One region of the Sporolactobacillus sp. PKPK-6 genome, then DNA from elsewhere that is predicted to be linked to it. Evidence: predicted binding sites of a transcription regulator. Region 1 holds the regulator's gene; the other holds the start of a gene.

Region 1 (4,207 bases):
ACTCAGTTCGCCTGAGTGCTAATCCATTTAATATAATAATCAATTCCCAATAGATTTGCAAGTTTTTACTCGAAAATATATGTAACCATAAAAATGGTTCAAATAGTTATTAAAGGATAAAGAAAATCCGCTATGTTAAAATAGACAAAACAAGCAATAACCTTCTAGAATGCTTTCAGCTTTTCACAAATAATCCTAAATTATACAAATAGATATGAGGTGTCTGACTTTGGTTTTACGGTATATCCTGATCGTTCTTGTTTATCTTATCTGCTTTATATCTCCGCTGATTCCCGGATTTCCGAAAGGTGGATCGTCCTCCGGTGATGCATACGCAGCCGTCTTTTTCTTAACCTTAATTATTGTCTCACTGCTGCTAATACCCGAGCGTAGGTTGGCACGCGGTCCGGTTGCTTCTATCGGCGAGTCGATCGCTTGGGCAATTTGCGGTGTGTTCATCCTGTTCGTTCTTCAGATTGCGACAGCACTGATCAACAGCCTCATATTAGGTCAGCCGATCAGCTCGCAGCATACTCAGGATGTCGTCCAGATGACCCGCAAGGCGCCTTTGTTTATATTCGCAGTCAGCATCATCGGACCGATGCTTGAAGAAATTGTTTTCCGCAAGATTCTTTTCGGAAGTTTGAAAAAGGGCATTGGCTTCTTTTTTGCCGCGTTGATCAGTTCCCTAATCTTTGCTGCCGGCCATTTTGATTTTTCGCATCTGCTTATTTATGTTGTGATTGGCTTCTTTCTTTGCTATGCCTATCACAAGACCGGTCGCATTTGGGTGACCATGTTCATGCATGCAGCCATGAATGCCACTGTTGTTCTACTCAGCTTGAGTGTGCACATTCCGAATACAACCAGCTGGATTCACTGGTTTATGTAAAAGAGCGGTTGAAAAAATTTGGGAGGCCAAGTCCTTTCTTTGATCTATTAAACGTTTTTTTGTATAAAAACAGCGGGGCCCGTTAATTGGGGCTCCGCTTCTTCTATCCCGTACTCTTTATTCTTCATCAAGTGCGGTCAGAATTTCCGGACCGTTTTTCGTGATCGCCAATGTGTGTTCGTACTGTGCGGACAATGAACCGTCGATCGTGCGTGCCGTCCAACCGTTATCATCAACCTTTGAACGCCAGTCACCAATGTTCAACATCGGTTCAATCGTAATCGTCATGCCTTCTCTAAGGCGAAGACCGCGACCAGGGCGGCCATAGTGTGCAACCGGCGGATCTTCGTGCATTGTCGGTCCGATACCGTGGCCGACAAATTCACGAACAACGCTGAGTCCGCGATCCTCGGCATATTTTTGAATAGCGTAGCCGACATCGCCGAGCCGGTTTCCGACAACCGCTTGTTTAATACCTTCATAAAGCGATTCTTCCGTTGTCTTCAGCAAATGCTTCGCCTCATCAGAAATTTCACCGACTGCATAGCTCCACGCTGAATCCGACATCGCGCCGTTCAGATTAACGACCATGTCGATCGTGACGATATCTCCATTTTTCAGAGGCTTTTTATTCGGAAAGCCATGGCAGATTTCATCGTTAACTGAAGCGCAGGTCGCATACTTATAGCCCTGAAATCCCTTTTCTTCAGGAATCGCGCCGTGCTTTTCAAGAAATTCATTTACAAACTCTTCGATTTCCCAGGTCGTCACGCCGGGACGAATCATTTTTTTAATATGCTGATGCGCTCGAGCAAGCAGCTGACCGGATCTTTTCATTTCAGCAATTTCATTTTGTGATTTTAATTGAATCATTCCTGCATTCCACCTTATTTTTAAACCGCATAAGCGCGAACGAACTGCTCACTGTCCGCGCATGCGTTGATTCTTAACCAGTTAATGCTATGCACCTGTATTTTACCACTTAATCATTTAGAATTCCTTTCTTCCATCGAATGATTAAGAAAATAAATCAGCGCCTGAAGTTCAACCGTCATATCCACATGACGGACATAAGCGTTTGCCGGCAGAGACAAGGTCGTCGGAGAAAAATTTAAAAATCCGTGAATGCCTGATGCAAGCGCCATTTCCGCTGCTTCCTGCGCGTGTGCAGCTGGAACAGTTAAAATAGCGGCTGTTATGTCACTATTGTCGTCGGTTGCCAACGTATCCATTGCATAAATTTCCGTACCGCTGACTTCCGTACCGACAAGCGAAGGATCAATGTCATAGGCCTTCACGATCTTGGTATTGTTATTCTTTTGAAAGTTGTGATTGAGCAGTGCAGTGCCCAAATGTCCGACACCAATCAGGACCACTTTTGACAATTCATCTTGATAAAGTGTTTTCCTTAGAAAATCCATCAGATGCTGCGTATCGTAGCCGTATCCTTTTCTTCCGAGCGCACCGAAATAAGAAAAATCCTTGCGAATCGTTGTTGAATCGATTTGCACAAGATCTCCGAATTCCGAAGATGAAATACGCGTTTTTCCTACTGCAACCAAGCCCTGCAGTGTTCGATAGTACAGCGGCAGCCGCTCGGCAGTCGCCTGAGGTACATTTTGGTTCGCCATGACCGGGTCTTCCCCCCCAATTTTACAAAACAGATCGTGTTGCCATCATTTATCTGTGTCTCTAGTTCAACTATACTATAATCATCATTATTTTTGTTATTTATTTCACAATCATGATCGAATTTGTCTTAATCCAACATTGCATGCCTCCGCAGTTGCCGAATAATTTACGAGTAGGCTACAATGAACATATCTATCTTATTATGTGTACAGATTCCGAAGCAAACATCCTGCTTCCGGAAAATCGACCGCTATTCCTAATCTTTCTGAGGTGAAAATCTGTGTTGCTCTTACAAACCAATGAGATCAGTAAATCCTTTGTAACTGATCTTGTTTTATCTAATATCTCCATAGAAGTACAGCTTGGAGAACGCGTTGCGCTGGTTGGCCGTAACGGCGCTGGCAAATCAACGCTGCTTAAAATTATTGCCGGAGAAATGAGTGCGGACAGCGGTGAGATCATCATGCCAAAAGACCGTACAATGGGCTACCTGCCGCAGAATGCCACACTCGACTCGACGCGCGGAATCTATGATGAATTGCTGTCTGTGTTCGGGCCCCTTATCGCACTTGAGAAGAGAATGCGTAAGATGGAAGAACAGATGGCGGATCCCGGCAGCTTTGCTAATCCTAAAGATTACGATCAGCTGCTGAAGACTTACGATGCAATGCAAGCAGACTTCCGCGAAAAAGGCGGTTTCACTTACCAGGCAGAAACACGCAGCGTGCTGAACGGCTTGAATTTCGGTGGCTTTCCCGATGAGACGCCAGTAAGCAATTTATCCGGTGGGCAAAAGACTCAGCTTGCGCTCGGCAAGCTCCTGCTCATCAAGCCGGATCTGCTGATTCTTGACGAACCAACCAACCACTTGGACATTGAAACGCTATCATGGCTGGAAGGTTACTTGCAGCGCTACAACGGCAGTGTGCTTGTCGTCTCTCACGACCGATATTTTCTCGATAAAATTGCGACAAAGGTCTATGAAATTACCAGACATAAAGTGCGCAAATACACAGGGAACTATTCGCGTTATCTGGAAGTGCGCGCGGCAGAATTTGAAAGTGAACTGAAAGCCTATGATAAGCAGCAAAAAGAGGTAGCAAAACTGAAGGATTTTGTTCAGAAAAATATTGTACGTGCTTCGACGACAAAACGAGCGCAAAGCCGACGCAAACAATTAGAAAAAATGGATCTTATGGATCGTCCAATGGGCGACGCCAAATCGGCTACCTTTACCTTCGATATTGAACAGCAAAGCGGTCGTGATGTGCTCGCGGTTTCTCATCTTGATGTCGGCTACGACGATCAGAAACCCATGATATCTGATCTCAGCTTTCAGATCAGCCGAGGAGATCGCGTTGCATTAGTCGGCCCGAATGGGATCGGCAAATCAACGCTGCTTAAAGCGATTGACGGCGGCACAACGCTCCGTTCAGGTGAGGTGCGTCTCGGCAGCCATGTCAGCATCGGTTATTATGATCAGGAACAAAAGAGCCTCAATCCAACGAAAACCGTACTTAATGAATTATGGGACGATTATCCGTTAAAGCCTGAAGGCGATATTCGGACCGTGCTCGGCGGCTTCCTGTTTTCCGGTGATGATGTGTCAAAGATGGTTTCCCAATTAAGCGGTGGTGAGAAGGCACGTCTCATGCTGGCCAAGCTGATGATGCGCCATGACAA
Region 2 (4,207 bases), on a different contig from region 1:
CATCTTCGGGTTGGCGGTCGTACATTGATCGCCAAATGCACGATCAGACATCTTTTCAACAGCTTTTTCAAAAGCTGCTTTGCTGACACCATTTGTTTCAATGCTCATCGGCATATTCAGCTCTTGAGTCAGTTTTTTAATCGCCTGAACGAGGTTTTCCACACTTTCTTCAGTCGTCTTTCCGCCTACACCGATGATCTGTGCAATCTCTGCATAGCGTTCATCGGCAATAAAGTGTTTATATTTCGGGAACGATGTGAACTTCGTCGGCTTCTGAGCATTGTAACGGATGACATGCGGCAGAAGAATCGCACAGCACCGGCCGTGTGCCAGATGGAATTCGTTGCCAAGCTTGTGCGCAAGGCTGTGATTGATTCCCAGAAATGCATTAGAGAATGCCATGCCGGCGATGGTTGACGCATTATGCATTTTCTCTTTTGCTAATTTGTCGCTGCTGTCCTTATAGGAGCGCGGCAAGTATTTGAACACGAGTTGAATTGCTTTGATACAAAGTCCGTCTGTAAAATCATTGGCCATGTTGGACACATAGGCTTCAATCGCATGCGTGAGCACATCCATACCGGAATCGGCGAGCACGCGCGGCGGTACAGTCATGACGAATTCCGGATCGATGATCGCCACATTTGGTGTCAGCGCATAGTCGGCGAGCGGATACTTCATATCATTTTCTTTGTCTGTGATCACGGAGAAAGAAGTCACTTCTGATCCGGTTCCCGACGTGGTTGGGATTGCGACGAATTTTGCTTTTTTACCGAGATCAGGGAATTTAAAGACACGTTTCCGGATGTCCAAGAACTTTTGTCTGAGTCCAAAGAACTCTGTTTCCGGGCTTTCATAGAACAGCCACATACCCTTTGCCGCATCCATTGCCGAACCGCCTCCCAGGGCAATGATTACGTCCGGTTTAAAGCTGCGCATCATTTCAGTACCTTTCATAACAGTAGTGACGGATGGATCCGGTTCCACATCAGAGAAAATTTCGTACTGGATCGGTTCATTTCGTTTTCTCAAATAGTGGACAACACGGTCGACGTAGCCGAATTTAACCATGCCCGGATCGGCAACGATAAAAGCGCGTGTAATATCCGGCATCACCGACAAATACTTGGTTGAATTTTTTTCAAAATAGATTTTCGGCGGAACCTTGAACCACTGCATGTTGTTGCGGCGATTGGCCATCGTTTTAATATTGATCAAGTTCGCTGTCCCGACGTTTGTGGATACTGAGTTGCCGCCGTACGTGCCGCAGCCCAAGGTCAGTGATGGAATAAAGTGGTTGTAAATGTCCCCAATACCGCCGAGTGACGATGGCGCATTAATGATCAGACGGCCGGCCTTCATCTTCATAGCAAAGGCATTAATTACTTTTTGGTCGTTTGAATGAATAACTGCCGAGTGCCCGATGCCACCAAATTCAAGCATTTCTTCACATCGCTGTAAGCCTTCTTCGGTTGTTTTCGCTTTGAAACAGGCGAGCACAGGACTCAGTTTTTCACGTGAAAGCGGTGATTCCGGGCCAACACTGTTCAGCTCGGCAATGATAACCTTAGTGTCATCCGGAACTGTGACGCCGGCAAGATTAGCAATGTATGCGGCCGACTTGCCGACAATTTTGGGATTGACGGCGCAACGCTTTTCATCAATGACCAGTGTCTCTACTTTTTTCCGTTCTTCATCATTTAAGAAGTAGCATTTGTTTGCGGTCATTTCTTGTTTGACCGCTTCATAGACTGCTGCGTCCACAATGACTGCCTGTTCCGAGGCGCAAATCATGCCGTTGTCAAAGGTCTTGGAAAGGATCAGATCGTTCACCGCCTGCTTAATGTCGGCCGTTTTTTCGATGTACGCAGGTACGTTCCCAGGACCAACGCCGATCGCCGGTTTGCCTGAACTGTAGGCGGATTTAACCATGCCTGAACCGCCGGTCGCGAGAATGAGAGCCACGCCGGGGTGATGCATCAGCTGCTGGGTTGCGGCAAGTGATGGTGTTTCAATCCATTGAATACAATTTTTCGGTGCTCCGGCACGTATCGCGGCATCACGAACCACGCGAGCCGCTTCGCTGCTGCATTGTTGCGCCGACGGATGGAAGGCGAAAATAATCGGATTTTTTGTCTTGATTGAAATGATGGATTTAAACATCGTCGTTGATGTCGGATTGGTCACTGGAGTAACACCGGCGATGACGCCAACTGGCTCGGCGATTTGGACAATTTCTTCATACGGATCCTCGTTAATGATGCCAACGGTTTTGTTAGTTTTTATTGAGTTATAAATGTATTCGGTTGCAAAAATATTTTTAATCATTTTATCTTCATAAACACCGCGTCCGGTTTCTTCGACGGCCATTTTCGCCAATTGCATGTGCTGATCAAGTCCGGCCAGAGCCATTTGTCGTACGATCTCATCAATTTGCGTTTGGTCAAGCGGTTTAAATTCATCCAGTGCGGTCTGAGCATTCGTTACCAATTGATCGATCATCGTTTCCAATGTTTCTTTTTTCGAATCCTTTGGATGTAATGCTTGTTCTTCAATAGCCATATGGTGGTCCTCCTTCGGAAAATAGGGATCATGACTTTGTGAATTAATTCACATATATAATTTACTTTATAACCAGTGGATTGGCAACAATTACGAAAACGCTGTCACAAAGTGGCCATTTGATTTTGTCTGATTTGTGTCGAGCAAATAATTGAGGTTTTAAGCAACAGTAAAGTGGGTTGCATCTTTGTTGCGCAGTAGACGGAAGAGGTGCAATAACTCGTAAGATGTGCGGATGTCTGGACTTGTAACGAATCGAGAAAAAGTCGTAACGAAGACTCTCAAATTCGTAACGAACTAAGGAAAAATCGTAACGAACTTCTAAAAAGTTGTAACTAATTTCAAACGAAGAGCGGAAATTCAACCCAACACTCGAAAAGTTCAACCCAATCTCTGGAAAGTTCAACCGAAGAGAGAGAAAACCCATTCGTCTCAACTGCTATCCGCTTGTCCCGCTTTCTCGGTTGAAAAAAGCGAATTGAGCGCACCTGCTCAATTCAGCTTAGTCCATAAAGCATTGGCGACATTAATTTAATACCCGCCCGTCATATCGCTGAGCAGTCCCTCGTAATCGTAATTTGCCGTGCTTTTTTCAGAATCGACCTCCCATTTGTTTCCTTCCTTCTTAAGATTGATTTTATAGCTGTCGTCGGATGTCTGTGTATCAGTATTTTTAAACACCTCCCCAATATTTTTTGCCATGTACACATACCAGCCTTTCAGCGCAGCATCATAGTCCGAATATTTGCCGCGGTTGTCATCAATAAACTGATCCTTCAATTTTTCAATCTCGTCATACATGTCGTCGAGGAAAAGTACTTTTGGAGTAACTTCGACAACGGCTGAATCCGGAAGGGCTGTATCAACCTTTAGAACGACGCTTCCTTTTTCACGATTGGCGCTTTCAAAGGCTTCATAAATTTGATTGGTTTGCTCATCAGACAACTGATCATCGAGCTCGCTGCCCATATTTTTGATGAATACGTCTTTCATTTGCGCTTTATCTTTATTTGCATCATTGGCGACAAGGGTTGCGTAGTTCGAATCATCTTTTCCAAAGAAAACAGTTTGTATATAGGCGTTCATGGAATCCTTAATTTGCTGCTGATCGTCTTTGAACTTCTTGGTATTAATTTTTACAACAATTTCATCAACCTTTTTATCTCCTTTATAGACGTTTGGCTGAAAGTGCAGTTCATAGGTTTTGTTCTTGGCGACTCGAAACGGAATGTAGCCGGTTACGGTTTTATCTTTGGCAAGGGAGTCAGTGTCCAGCATTTTAAAGCTGCCTTCTGAATCGTCATAGATGGAGTCATCCACCGATACTTTTTCATTCTTGGAATCATAGAGTGAGAAGTCATCAGTGAGCAGATCCAGCGAATCGTCGGAGTGGTTGGTAATACTGATATTGAGCGCGAGCAGTGCGCTATCGTCGGAGTTTTCTTGACCATCCTTTGTAATATATTGGCCGTTTTTCACTGTCACCGTCGCAATATCGGATTTGCCTTCTTCTTTCTTACTGCTTGAGTTGCCGCATCCGGCAATGAGCAGCAGAAGTGCGAGTCCCATGATGAGCAAAAGCTTAAGTTTAATCGTCATCGCCCCCCAAAATTGTTTGAAGTTCGGTTTGTCATGAAACCGTCAA

What was found. Region 1 encodes Rex, which represses fermentation and respiration genes when NADH is low (regulators of the CRP and FNR family bind a similar motif). Its sites were predicted from a motif close to TTGTGAAATATTTCACAA; they were not measured.
Region 2: a site for Rex is predicted at 2,599-2,616, ahead of adhE (bifunctional acetaldehyde-CoA/alcohol dehydrogenase). Genes of this name have one in related genera too.

What each region holds. Positions count from the first base shown of each region.
Region 1 is NZ_JBWXPA010000003.1:64,971-69,177, forward strand. It holds gene AC1MBV_RS16355 (CPBP family intramembrane glutamic endopeptidase) at 230-892, shown strand; gene map (type I methionyl aminopeptidase) at 1,010-1,765, opposite strand; gene AC1MBV_RS16365 (redox-sensing transcriptional repressor Rex) at 1,879-2,523, opposite strand; gene AC1MBV_RS16370 (ABC-F family ATP-binding cassette domain-containing protein) at 2,805-4,207, shown strand, end outside.
Region 2 is NZ_JBWXPA010000002.1:984,901-989,107, reverse strand. It holds gene adhE (bifunctional acetaldehyde-CoA/alcohol dehydrogenase) at 1-2,562, opposite strand, end outside; gene AC1MBV_RS15625 (DUF5105 domain-containing protein) at 3,094-4,161, opposite strand.